2 linked regions of the Paraneptunicella aestuarii genome follow. The main gene of each other region encodes a partner of the protein of the gene in region 2 in a complex. Links are inferred from orthologs where the notes say so. Each region holds a gene or a part of one and is shown on either strand. Other genes may lie near its edges.

Evidence for each region. The genes of interacting proteins can lie anywhere in the genome.
Region 1: the proteins of sbcB (region 2) and KIH87_RS01440 are in contact, whole or in part, in a crystal structure (PDB 3C94), measured with the Escherichia coli proteins. The link is inferred for Paraneptunicella aestuarii from one-to-one orthologs.

Annotation. Positions count from the first base shown.
Region 1 is NZ_CP074570.1:338,112-343,737, reverse strand. The notes cover bases 2,748-5,626. They hold KIH87_RS01440 (single-stranded DNA-binding protein), read right to left. Parts: upstream 4,524-5,626; coding sequence 3,972-4,523; downstream 2,748-3,971. Other genes in these bases: KIH87_RS01430 (MFS transporter), read right to left, coding at 5,116-5,626; KIH87_RS01435 (DUF3392 family protein), read left to right, coding at 4,771-5,103; KIH87_RS01445 (phospholipase D-like domain-containing protein), read right to left, coding at 2,748-3,744. In the rest of the region: KIH87_RS01460 (SDR family oxidoreductase), read right to left, coding at 1-82; KIH87_RS01455 (hypothetical protein), read left to right, coding at 739-921; KIH87_RS01450 (N-6 DNA methylase), read left to right, coding at 918-2,546; more of KIH87_RS01445, read right to left, coding at 2,593-2,747. UniProt on the Escherichia coli protein: Plays an important role in DNA replication, recombination and repair. Binds to ssDNA and to an array of partner proteins to recruit them to their sites of action during DNA metabolism. Acts as a sliding platform that migrates on DNA via reptation.
Region 2 is NZ_CP074570.1:2,823,663-2,831,986, reverse strand. What follows is about bases 2,388-5,218. They hold sbcB (exodeoxyribonuclease I), read right to left. Parts: upstream 4,605-5,218; coding sequence 3,171-4,604; downstream 2,388-3,170. Other genes in these bases: KIH87_RS10815 (DUF342 domain-containing protein), read right to left, coding at 2,388-3,106. Also shown: KIH87_RS10825 (helix-turn-helix transcriptional regulator), read left to right, coding at 1-53; KIH87_RS10820 (glutathione peroxidase), read right to left, coding at 735-1,220; more of KIH87_RS10815, read right to left, coding at 1,451-2,387; KIH87_RS10805 (isoaspartyl peptidase/L-asparaginase family protein), read left to right, coding at 5,230-6,195; KIH87_RS10800 (CBS domain-containing protein), read left to right, coding at 6,350-6,778; ATP-dependent RNA helicase HrpA, read left to right, coding at 6,890-8,324. UniProt on the Escherichia coli protein: Degrades single-stranded DNA (ssDNA) in a highly processive manner.

The DNA of each region.
Region 1 (5,626 bases), 2.5 Mb from region 2 along the record:
AGCCACGCTGTGCAAATAGCAAAGCCGTTTTAGCCCCAATCCCCCGGCTACTACCCGTAATTAACGCCACTTTATTTGTCATGAACATCCTTGAATTAATGTATATAAATTTAGGTTATTGACACTAACACATATGAAAGCAACAGCCATCACCAGACATGGTCGGGTTTAAACAATCAATCAAGATGGCAACAATAAAAAAGGCTCCACTAATGTTTACACATCAATAGAGCCTTTCTCTAAAATTTATACTTTATATCAAATGGTTAATCAGATTCATTTGAAAATAAACTAACAGCATAGACCTTGCGTCATTTAGAACGGTAATGCATCGAAAAATGTGTAAAGTTTTCGTGTGTGTGACACATTGCATCCTTGGCTTTGTTTTTCCTTATTATGTTACCGCTGCAAAAAGATTTCTTAGCTAAAATGCTATTTCCATCTTCGTAGAATACAACTCTTGTCAATTTTAGCTACCGATATGTTTCTGTTCTTTACGCATTTAAAATATCTAAGTACATACAATCTGGACTTATATTCAGTATAAGATCCCCCGTTATCGTATCAATCTATCCTCTCAAACAATACAGTCGATATCTTTCGCTTACCTGATGATGGTTAAACACCACACTACCTTTCGTTGCACAATAAACAAACCCAAAACACAACTTACTTATGTGCTACATGTAATAAATATGATATAACTAACATAAGTAACTTACATTACAGTGAATGGTTATGGCAAAAGGTGATTCGGGCCGTGTGGTCCTTGAGATTGATCCGGACTTAAAACGTAAGCTCTACGCGGTATTAGCGTTAGAGCAGAAAACGTTAAAAGAGTGGTTTACCGAGTCTTCATCGTCTTATGTGAAAAAAAGACTCAAGGCTGAGCTGGATAGTTTCGGGAGTGATAAAGAGTGAAGTTCAAAGCAGACCAGACAACCCAAAAGCTCAGGGGTGGCTACTATACACCAAAATCTTTGGCTGATTATGTTACAAGTTGGGTATGCTCAATAAATCCCGAACACATTGTAGAACCTAGTTGTGGGGATGGCGTCTTCTTACAAAGCATTGCAGAAAAAACACTCAATGAACACATACAAGTCACCGCATATGAATTGTTCGATGTCGAAGCTGAGAAAGCCAGAGCAAGAGCCGCTAAATCAGGGTTACATAATGTTCAAGTAAACGAAGGTGACTTTTTGGATTGGGCCAATCTTGCATTAATAGAACAGGCACATCCCTTCGATGCTGTCGTAGGTAATCCACCGTTCATCCGTTATCAGTTCCTTGAAAAGGAATTTCAGCTGAACACAGAACGGGTATTTCAAACACTCGGTCTTAAATTCACTAAACACACCAATGCGTGGGTGCCTTTTATCTTGGCTTCTATTTCATTATTACGTCCAGGTGGTCGACTCGGCATGGTCATCCCATCGGAGATTGTGCATGTTTTACACGCGCAGTCGCTACGTACTTACCTTGGTACCGAATGCAGTAAAGTTGTCATCATAGACCCTCAGGAAATTTGGTTCGAAGGTACACTGCAAGGTGCAGTGATAATTATGGCTGAAAAGAAAATAGATTTTCATGAGCCAACTCAAGGTGTCGCCATTGAGAGTGTGCGCGGGTTTGATTTTCTGGAAACTGAGCCTAATCAACTCTTCGAAAACGCCGTCGGAATAAACGGTGAGACTATCGCAGGAAAGTGGACTAAGGCTCTGTTCTCACCCGAAGATCTGGATTTTTATAATGGCATTTGTCAACACGATAACGTCCACCTCTACAGTGAAATTGCTACTGTAGATGTTGGAATCGTTACTGGTGCAAACAAATTTTTTCTAATTGATGACGAAACGGTAACGCGACACAAATTACATAAATACGTGCATCCTATGTTTGGGCGCAGTGAGCACTGTAAAGGTGTCATATATGACAAGGCACAACACCAGTCAAATCGTGATTCAGGAAATCCAACGAACTTTCTTCTTCTTGAGGACGAGCTCGACACCTATCCCGATAGCGTGAAGCAATACATCGCTCAGGGCGAACAGGAAGAATTACACAAGCGCTACAAATGCCGAATCCGCAAACCTTGGTACAAGGTGCCTTCTGTTTATGCTACCTCTATAGGAATGCTTAAGCGCTGCCACGATGCACCACGTTTAATTTCCAACCAGATTAGTGCATACACCACTGATACAGCTTACAGAATAAAGCCGCTGGGTAATGTTGAGCCCGAGACTCTTGTGTATTTCTTTATGAATCCAATCACTGCAATTTCTGCTGAGTTGAACGGGCGTTATTATGGTGGTGGTGTATTAGAGTTGGTGCCATCAGAAATTGAAAAGTTATGGCTACCTATTCCTGATGGAGTTGAAACGCAGTTAGCACTCCTTGATGAGGAAATTAGAACACTGCCAATGGAAGAGGTATTACGCAGAAACGGCTATCGTGTGTTACAGCATATTGGTTTGTCTCAGCAAGAGGTCGAGAGGTTAGTTCAAATTTGGTCTTGGTTCCGGGATCGGAGACAGAGAAAATAGTCAGGGTAAATGAGGCGTCTAGTATACCTGACACCTCTAAACACATTTAGGTGATTTCTATCTGGTAGTTACTATCACCCAAATAGTAAAGAGCCATATGCTTACCTAGCAGTCCTCTCTGAGCGATAATTGCTTTTGCAGTTCCCCAGTGAATCTGAGTCATTGAATTGTTCTCCTTGTACGTTGGCGTGTCCGTTTTCGAGTTATGAGTCAGACGCAAATTGTAATAACCATTGGATATACCATTAATAATAATTTCAAAATTGGCAGTTGCCCTTAATAGATGACGCTTGCTGAGTCTGGCATCAGGTGTCCAGGTAAGTCCTGCGAACACGATATCTTTGAAATAGTGCCGCTGATCAATACCGCCGAATAGACCTTTCTTCAAATACATAGACCCTGTTGCATTAGTATTGCTGCCAGTAGGGATATTCAAATCTCTTTCCGTTAATTCTTTGCTTGCCCAAACTAATCCAGTAACAGGAGCGACCTGCGGATTTTGCGGGTTGGGGGCGACTTGAACAGGAAGAAGTTGCGGCAACGCCTGAGGCTTTCTGCGATGTATTGGCAATGAAGGGATTGCAACTGACCGCCCGCCAGGAGACTTGGTGCCAGTAACAGAAGCCCCCTTCTTGACACTTTCATCTTCCAACCGCCCTTCACTTACGAGATCGTCTAACTGATTTCCTGTGGTGATCTGAAAAACATTCAGTGGGTATTGACCAATCAAGGCTCTGAATGGATCGACCAGTGTCGATACATACTGGCTATCATCATGCTCAGTTAAATCCAATTCTACCTTTGTACTCACTTCTACGTTACCGCTAAGCCCCCTCCCTGTGAGATTCGCGCTCCCCACAATAACGGTGGCTTGTTGATCGCCGATCGCCGCATAAAGTTTCGGATGGAAAAGGCTTGCTTGTGTCCCCATGTCAATAACATAAGGATGTACACCGATTGCCAAGAGTTTGGCTAATGCCTGTTTAGAGGTTATTCCGTTGGATATGCCCACAAATACTTGAGCTATATTGTTCTGTCTATGTAGCGCCGCCTCAATTTTTGATACTCCCGCTTCCTTCACAAATGCCACACTGATAAATAAGTCGTTTGCCCACGGGGAGTCAATTAAGTTATTTATTGCATATTCATGGTCATGATTGGGAGCAAGACCCTGTGTAAGTGCAAACACTTTTGCCATCTAACGCATCCCTAAAAGTCGTCATTATTTTTATTCACATTGTTGCTTAACAACATTTTTGTTTAGACGATCATCCTAGCGTCTTGCTGCATTAAGTACAGAGAAATTATATACCGTAGCGAATAGACTCCTTTGCAATTACCCCAATTGACTTTAAGTCAATAAAAACAAAAAGCCGCTTAAAAAGCGGCCTTCAAAAAAGTCTACATTCTTAATCCTATTACGGATCAGAACGGAATATCGTCGTCAAAATCGAAGTCTGGTTCTGACATTGGTTGATGAGGCTGTTGTGGAGCCTGATTAAAACCACCGGGTTGTTGAGCAGGTTGTCCCTGGTTCATATTACCGCCGCGCTGTGGTGGCATTTGCTGGTAAGATGGCTGTTGTGGAGCTCCACCGCCCATCCCCTGGTTTTGTTGATAACCACCCGCACCACCTTCAGTACGACCGCCCAACATTTGCATGTTTTCAGCAACAATTTCGGTAGAGTAACGATCCTGACCGTTTTGATCCTGCCACTTACGCGTTTGCAGTTTTCCTTCAATATATACCTGTGAACCTTTGCGCAGATACTGGCCTGCGATTTCCGCTAACTTACGGAACATGACAACACGGTGCCACTCGGTTTTTTCAACAGGCTGACCTGACTGATCTTTCCAGCTTTCGCTCGTCGCGATACTAATGTTGGTCACTGCATTGCCATTCGGCATATATTTTACTTCAGGGTCTTGTCCCAAATTACCGACCAGAATAACTTTATTTATTCCCCTACTTGCCATGGTTGCTCCTAACTCTTTAACCATCAGTGCTAAAACAATGAGAGGCAAGCGGCCAATCTTTGTCCAAGCTTTACTTTTTAGATTTGCCTCGAATGATAACGTAGAGTGAGGTCTGTCGGAAACCTAATTAATAACTTAATTATCGGACATGATAACTAATGCTCTCGATATGGTTGCCAATTTCCCCACGCTATTAGATGATCCGGCTACCTTATTCGACTTTCATTGTGTTTTGCCCAGGAAAATTATGGATTGGCTTTTTTCTCTTAATAGTGACGCGTCTAACTGGCTATGGAATTACCGCAATGTGCTAGTCACGTCCTGGATCGCAGTGCTACTGGTTTTGTACGGCGATAACATCAACCGACTACTCAAAAGAGCGATGCAGCCTTACCACTACATATTACGCATGTTGTCTTTTGTTTTACTCTGCTCATTTGGCTATGGATTACTTGCCAATTATGGCGAAGTGGCTGTGAGTAAATTGGTTGGATTACCAGATAGAAACTGGTTTGCGGGAATGGTTATCAGTATTTATTTCGTATTGGGTATTTTGGCTGAGCGCAAAAATCAGGCTTAGTCCGCAACCATTTTATGAGGCTGACTCAGGATTCGCTATTTTGCGCGCTTGTTGCAAATCGAATACCTGAGAATCCACTTTCAAATAAACGGCAGATTCTTGCGGCACTATTGTGAAATCAATAATGCCATCAATATTGCCAAACAGCTCTCGCAGCTCTTCGGTGGAAACACCCGGCAAATTATAAGCCAATGTATAACGTTTTAAATGCTGGGCTCCCTGAAAGCCAACAAACATAAACAGCCACAATACACACATGCCTGTGGCAGTAACAAAAACCGTGTGAATATCGAAATGTCCGGACAGATACCCTGACAACACTCCACCTAAAAAAGCACCAAAGAACTGGAAGCTGGCATAAATGCCCATCGCAGAACCTTTCTGCCCAGCTGGCGCAATACTGGAAACCAGTGCCGGAAAATTCGCTTCCAAATAGTTAAATGCAGAAAAGAACACCCAAACAAAGAAGAACAGGAACAAGGCTTTTTCACCATGCCAAGCCAAACCGCTACATGCCATCGCC
Region 2 (8,324 bases):
AAGAACACATTGAGAAAAATGCAATCGAAGATACAAAGGGATTCGAAGACTAAATATTGGCTTTTTTGGCTGCGAGAGAATAATCTAATTACTTTTGTAGCCTTTTCTTTCTACACATTTTAATTAGATCATAGAAAATAATTTCCTTCTGTTATGCCATCCAGTTTTTATCTGCTGCTTAAAAAAGCGAACTTTATTTAAAAGTGTCAGGTTTTTCTGACATCAACTTGTATATCATCCTCCAAGTCTCATTTCGTTGTCTTGTTTTTTTGTTAGGTGATAAATTTTTGTTTTCTAGCATTATTTGTTGAATGGAAAGTATCGAAAATCACTAGTTTACCTACTTTGAATGAATAACCTTGTTAGCGTTAAGGTAACATCGCTTGCCTCAAAAAAGTGTTTAGCTCTCTTCATTGTAGGGGGGTTTATATTGTTGATGTTATTAATTGGATGGGAGGTTTGTATGGGAATTCGCTCCGAAATGACAGGTTGTCACTTATTGAAAAATAAGCATTTTTCAGACTCTGCGAATTTAAATTATTTGAATTACCCTCCAAACTGTTTGGGTCATGGACGGGCCCCCCAGCTCAAATTTAATTTGGGCGAACGTCCATGACCTATTTTGATAATGCTAATTAAATTCTTTCGGCTTTTTTATGATTTTATAAAAGAAATTATTCATGCTATGTATATTACGTATGTAATAGTTAATTGTTTATTAATGAGATAAAGGTTTATTTTTCAAGCTCTTCTTTTATGTCATTCTCAAGTTTCTCAGGTGCAGTCTTTGGAGCATATCGTTTTATTACATCTCCTTTTTTACTAACTAAAAACTTAGTGAAATTCCACTTAATCCCTTCACTTCCAAAAATTCCTGGAGCGTTTTTCTTTAAATATGAAAATAAAGGTGAGGCATTATCGCCATTAACTTCCAGCTTTTTGAATAATGGGAATGAGACATTGTAGTTAAGGCTACAGAATTGAGCGATTTCCTTATCATCACCTGGCTCTTGATGCCCAAATTGATCACATGGAAACGCAAGTATTTCTAAACCTTGCTCATGATATTTATCATATAATTTCTGTAATCCTTCATATTGAGGTGTAAAACCACATTTACTTGCTGTGTTAACGATCAAAATTACTTTATCGGAATAATCAGATAATGCCTGTTTTTCTCCATTATTTTTAACTACGTCAAATGAGTAAATGTTGCTCATTAAATATTCTCTCTCTATTGGAAGGCGATTGATTAACTGTAAAAAATAACGTATTCATAGCAGTTATGCCATGAAATTTACGACGGAATATTGATGATACTATGACGAACTAGCAGAAAGAGAAATTTTAAAAAGTAGATAGGTAAGGGAAGTTTAATTGAATTGTATTATTAAGATTTATAGCGGGTAACAGCGGGCACTGTATTGCCCGTTGTTATCCACACATTGGATTAATAAATGGGTTCGTATTGCCATTGATGCTCATAATAATGGATCTTGGCTTTGGGATACTCTCGTTCAGCTCTCCAGGTACGATTATTTAGCTTGACCACGACACCAGGATATAACCTTTGAGTAGCAAACAGGCCAATTTCTTCAGTGTACTGTTCTTTAGCCTTTTTCATTTGTAGCGCTTTTTCTTCCAGCCACTCCATTAATTGCTTTTCATTATTGTATAGAGTGACAGCTTCTATCACTTTGTCTGCAAGTTCAGCTGGTATCTTCTTACTTTTAATAAAGGCTATCTTGTCTTCGTGACGTTTAAAGTTGCGTTGGATCTGTTGCACCATTTCGTCTAATTGTTCTTTCTTCTCAACCAGCATATTGAAGCCAGAGCTGAAATCAATCGACAATGTGCTACCTGAAACAGCGCCTAATGTACCCGCTCTAATCGCGTCTTGACTCTGGATCTCACAAGCGAACAGATTACCGTTAGGATTGTCTACCGGGCCAACAATAACACTTCCTCGGCAAACAATGCGGCTGTAGGCCAGTTGGCGTCCAATGGTTACATTACCATTGCACATAATATCCAAGCCCTGCCCGTGTTGGACGTGAACGCTGCCCTGAGCAATTAGCGACGTGCCAAATTCTGTGTTGGCTTCGTTAACTTTACCCATTGCCCCTTCGGTAATGATAATATCGCCGCCAGCTTGGATAGTTGCTGAGTCAACAAAACCGTTGATGGTTACATCCCCGGTAGCCACAATTTTCATTTTTTCTGTAACGTCACCGTTGACCAACACTGCGCCATCATAATTGATATTTCCCGTACCAACGTTACAGCCCTTGCAAATAAAGGTATCGTCTACCCACATCTGCTCATTTTTAAATTTCGGCATGCCGTTGATTTCTGATAACAACAGATTTTCATCGGTATCGCTTAGTTTGGTTCCTGAGCCGGGCTTAAAGGCTACCCATTGTCCTTGCTGGCTCTCTAGCGGGGTGTTGGTGACAGTATAACCATCTCTTCCTAATGTTGGTGGTAGTCGACGAGAAATCGGGGTACCCGCTTTAACACAGATAATTTCCCCCAAATTACGCATATCAACTTTCGATTCGTCTACACGTTGAGGTCGTAATATACGTTCCAGTGCATTAGGAACCAATGGAACAACTCTGGAGTTTTTACCGTGACGAGCAGGAAGCCCTTTGGCGACCAAATCTTCAACGACTCCACCAGGAGCAACTTGCTTAACCTCGGCAAGCAGTAATTGCATACGTTTTCGGCTTAAACCCCGAACAATTCCTGCATCTTTCGCAAGCTTGTTCAGGTCACTAATAGTGATATGTTTACCTGCGTTAGGAGCGGTGATGCTCAAATAGGCCTTCATTTCGTCTTCGTCCATTGCGAACCTTGCAATGGCATCACGACGTTCCGCAACACGCTCTATAATTTCATTATTTTTTGACGCTTGCTGAGCAATCTTGAGTGAGCTGGCGGCACTGGCAATGGCATCTTCCATAATGAAGAAGTTTGCATACTCACTATTTTTGACAAAGTTATGCAGTGCCTGCGCATCAACCCTGCCTTTTACTTGCCCAGGCTTGATAGTTAGCACAACATCTTTGTTATTTTCTTCTAGTCTGAGGGAGATGCCTTCCATAAACTATTCAATCGTTAGTTAACTTACTAGTGTAAGTATCGGCCATTTTTTAATTTATTGAAGTTTATAGTTGCTCGGCATAACGATACAAGTCTTTTATTATGCTTATTTTTTTCTGATCTTGTTGATAAGTGTCCGCAAGAGCCTCCAATTCATGTAGAAATGACTCTAAATTGATCGATGCAGGTGAAGTTGGATCGGTTAATCGATAGCGACGATGAGCTTGCCATTTTTGCATTTCTGATTCTGAAAAGGTGTCGGGAAAGTTACGTCCTCGATAGTAGAACAATAATCTATTTAATCTTGGGTCATCAAAGCTGTTAGTAAAATTACTGAGTTGATACTTATCGCTTTGGCGAATTTGCTCCATTTTAGCTTTGTCGCTGTGATTAAAAAATCCGCCAGAATATAAGGCAAATTCAGCATCAGATTCTTGAGGATGATCTTCTTGTTCAAACACGGCGCTTAATTTTTGTTGCAATCCGGTGAAAGAACGAAGTTTCTGTAAATTATCCAGACATATCTGACGATCAATATTGAGTCGCTCAGCATGTTCTGGCGTTAATGTTTTTGCGGGGGCAATGACCGGGCTCTTATTGCTATGTAGTAACTTGAGAGGTATGCGTGTTTCATTTTCCTGTAGTTCTGAATTTGGCGTGTAAAGTTTTGCTTTTATTTCTTCTACGCTTAATTCAAATAGTGGCTCAGGCGGTAGTGCTAAATTCACACAGATAGTTGCATTACTATTTACCGGGTGAGGGCTGATTGGCACTATCCAGGAGCAACATCCATTCGATGCTGGAAACCTTGAAGAAATATGAACCAGTGGCTTCATATTAAAACAATCAATCTGGCTATTTACATTTTTCTTGAAACGTAGCGAGAACACATAGTCGTATAATTTAGGCTGTTTGGTCTTAATGAGCTTGGCTAATCCAATTGTCGCTCGTACATCTGACAACGCATCGTGAGCATCGGCATGGATGATGTTATTGGCTATGCTTAATTGCTCAAGCTTAAAGCTGGGCGTTCCATCTTCTTTATATACCCAATTAATACCTTCTGGTCTTAACGCATAGGCGGCTCTTACTAAATCAATAATATCCCAGCGACTGTTACCGTTTTGCCATTCACGAGCATAAGGATCATGAAAGTTACGATAGGCAGTGAAACGCGTCATTTCATCATCAAATCGAATACTATTGTAACCCGCGCTACAAGTTCCTGGCTGGCTCATTTCAAAAAGAATTCGTTGTATAAAATCAAATTCCAATAAACCATCTCGTAATGAGCGTTGTGGAGTAATACCAGTGATCAAGCAAGCCTGAGGGTGGGGAAGACAGTCATTAGGGATTTGGCAATACCAATTCATTGGAGCGCTAATCTCATTAAGATCAAGGTCAGTTCTAATTGCTGCGAATTGACTGGGATGATCTTTATGGGGATCCGCCCCCCAGGATTCATAGTCGTGCCATAAGATAGAGGCTTGTTGTGTCATGTGCTATAAATGTCCTGTTTAGTTGAGCTGGCTAGTGATTTGTGATGAGTTGGAAGGGACTATTCTACGTTGTTATTAAGATAATCGCCAAGCCATGAACCAAGGCCGTTCCATGATTTCTTGATTACATATTAATTACGTGAATGTGAAATTTAATGACCGTTGAAAAGTATTTTGTAATGGTTTTGAAGTATTTATGAAATAAGTGGTCATCCAGTGTTTAATATTTCATCATATGTGGTTATTATATGCGCCTACTGGATATGCTAGCCAAGCTTGTTTTGTTTGCCTGGATTCAAAAACAAAGAAGCAGTACTGAAGCTGACAGTGTTAATTGTGTTACCTCTTCAAGCCCCTTCGTGGGGCTTTTTATATCCTCCTGTTTTAATTCAATAATTTCATGTAGATTAAGCTACTTTAAATGTAAAGTTTAGCGTTGGAACGCCACCAGAATTGTATTGGATGAGCTGATTTTGACGATATTGTTTACTGGTATGTAGGCTTTTATTGAAAGTCTCAGGCTTTATCATTTTCACCAAAGGTTTCAGATATGAAAAAAATGTCACCTCGATTGCTGATGTCATTTGGGTTATTAATTTCTGGCTATTGTTTTGTTAAGGCATCTATGGCCGCTGATATGGCCTCAGCAGAGGGGAACAAACAGCCGATTGCTTTTGCCATTCATGGCGGCGCAGGAACCATTACCAAAGCTAATTTAAGTGAACAGAAAGAGGCGCAAATCAGAGCCAAGTTAACGGAAGCTGTAAAAGCTGGCTATGGGCAATTAAAAGAGGGGTACTCCAGCCTGCAGGCGGTTCAAAGCGCTATTACCATTCTGGAAAATTCGCCGCTGTTCAATGCAGGTATTGGAGCCGTTTATACCTATAATGGAGAGCATGAACTTGACGCATCCATTATGGATGGCAAAACACTCAACGCTGGTGCTGTTGCTGGTGTAAAACGCATTAAAAACCCCATTCAATTAGCGTTTCAGGTGATGGAGCATTCCAATCATGTGATGTTGACGGGTACAGGCGCTGAAGAGTTTGCTGAATCCCGAGGTATTATGTTTGCCGACAATCATATGTTTGATTCTCAAATTCGCTATGAAGCGTGGGAAAAAGCCAAGGCAAAATCAGAAGCGGATAAGCAAGCTTTTTATTTCAAATGGCCAGATTATAAGTTTGGTACTGTTGGTGCGGTTGCTTTGGATAAAAATGGCAATTTGGCTGCAGGAACATCGACTGGCGGTATGACGCTAAAGCGTTACGGTCGAGTGGGGGATTCTCCAATTATTGGTGCGGGAACTTATGCAGACAATGCCAGTTGTGCAGTTTCTGCGACGGGGCATGGAGAATTCTTTATTCGTTACAATGTGGCTGCTGATATTTGTGCCAGAGTGAAATACAAAGGTGAATCGGCTGAGAAAGCTGCAAACGATGTGATACATAAAGTATTGAAACCCGTCGGTGGTAGTGGCGGAGTAATTGTGTTGGATAACAAGGGTAATATTTCAACACCATATAATACAGAAGGTATGTATCGCGCAAGTATTGATCAAAATGGTGAAATAATGGTCGGTATATATTAAAAATTGCGCCAGATCACGTGAAGCACTGGGAATAAGCAAAAGTAGCGAGTATCTTTAAACAAGACACTGTTCCAGGGAGTTGTATCAAGGCTAGCAATGGCTGGTATGGAAGCTATATAAATTAAAACCTGAAACCATGTTATGGGGGTACAGGATGGAATCGTTAAGAGTTAAACATTACTTAAATTCACGTCCGGTCACATTTACCACAGAAATGCCTGTGGCTGAAGCCGTTGAAAGATTGGTTCAAAGTCATCAGACCGGCGGGCCGGTTGTTAATGAGTGTCATGAGCTGGTTGGTTTTTTGTCTGAGCAAGACTGTCTTAGACAAATGATTGAATCCAGTTATTATCGCGAGCAAGTTGCTCGGGTTAAAGACATCATGCGCACTGAAGTATTAACGGTAAAACACTATGACTCTGTGTTGGAGCTTGCCCAAAAGATGATAACTGAAAAGCCCAAGGTGTATCCGGTTATTGATGATGAGGGTACTTTGATGGGAACCATTAATCGTTCACAAGTGCTCAATGCTATAGATATTCAACTCAGGGATGGGTATCGCAAACGTAGCCAATCAGCTTAATTCGTTTTCAATCTACGGTTTTATTAGCGCTCTTGTTCAAGAGCGCTTTACCCTGTTGATAAAATTCTCTAGGATCGGCGGCATTATTTTTCAGGTAAGTGAACGTAATTCTTGAGTCAATCTGCATCTTCTCGCCAGGCATCCCAAGCATTAGCAAGTAAGCCTCTTTTGGATTTAACAAGGGATATCTCTCGCTGTCTTACTCAAGACAGGCACCGCATTCAGCAGTTAAGAAAACAGCTTAAGCAACAATTAGGTGATGAAAAACGTATTGAGTTGCAAAATAAGCTCACGGCTTTGTATGAAGCTTCTACTCAGCAGTATGAAGCGCGCAGAGTGTCCGTGCCTGAGATTATTTATCCTGAATTACCTGTCTCGGAAATGAAAGATGAACTGGTTGAAGCCATTAAGCATAATCAGGTAGTGATTATTGCAGGTGAAACCGGTTCAGGAAAAACCACTCAGTTACCTAAGATCTGTCTTGAAGCCGGGCAGGGTATTGCGGGGGTTATTGGTCATACGCAGCCAAGAAGACTCGCTGCTCGTAGCGTCGCAACTCGTATTGCTGAAGAATTAAAGGTGCCTTTAGGGAGTGAGGTAGGGTTTAAGGTTCGTTTTAGTGATCAGACTCAAAGTGATTCGCTCGTTAAGTTAATGACTGACGGTATCTTGCTCGCCGAAATTCAGGAAGACCGCTATCTCAATAAATACGACACGCTGATCATCGACGAAGCTCACGAACGTAGCCTGAATATTGACTTCATTCTTGGCTACCTAAAGCAGTTACTGCCCAAGCGTAAAGATCTTAAAGTCATCATTACTTCTGCGACTATCGACCCGGAACGTTTCTCCGAACATTTTAGTAACGCACCTATTATTCAAGTGAGTGGTCGAACTTATCCGGTTGAAATTCGATACCGCCCTTTAATGCAAGAAGATGGTGAAGTATTAGAGCAGACACAGGCAATACTAAAGGCGGTTCATGAACTGGATAAGGAAGCGCCAGGTGATATTTTGGTCTTTCTTAGTGGTGAACGAGAAATTCGTGACACTGCTGAGTTTTTAAAGCGAGCGCAATTGCGTCACACCGAGATTTTACCCTTGTACGCTCGACTTTCAGCCAGCGAGCAGAACCGTATTTTCCAGGGACATAGTGGGCGCAGGATTGTACTGTCCACTAACGTTGCTGAAACCTCTCTGACCGTGCCGGGTATTCGCTACGTTATCGACCCTGGAACAGCCAGAATTTCCCGTTATAGCGTGCGCAGCAAAGTGCAGCGATTACCTATTGAAGATGTTTCTCAAGCCAGTGCTAATCAGCGGGCAGGACGATGTGGTCGTTTGTCGGATGGTATCTGTATTCGCCTGTATGATGAAGATGACTACAACAAGCGCGATGAGTTTACCGATCCTGAAATTCTGCGTACCAATCTGGCATCTGTTGTACTACAAATGATGTCGCTGGGATTAGGCGATATTAATCAATTCCCATTTTTACAGGCACCGGATTCTCGCAATATCAATGATGGGATTAAGTTGCTAGAGG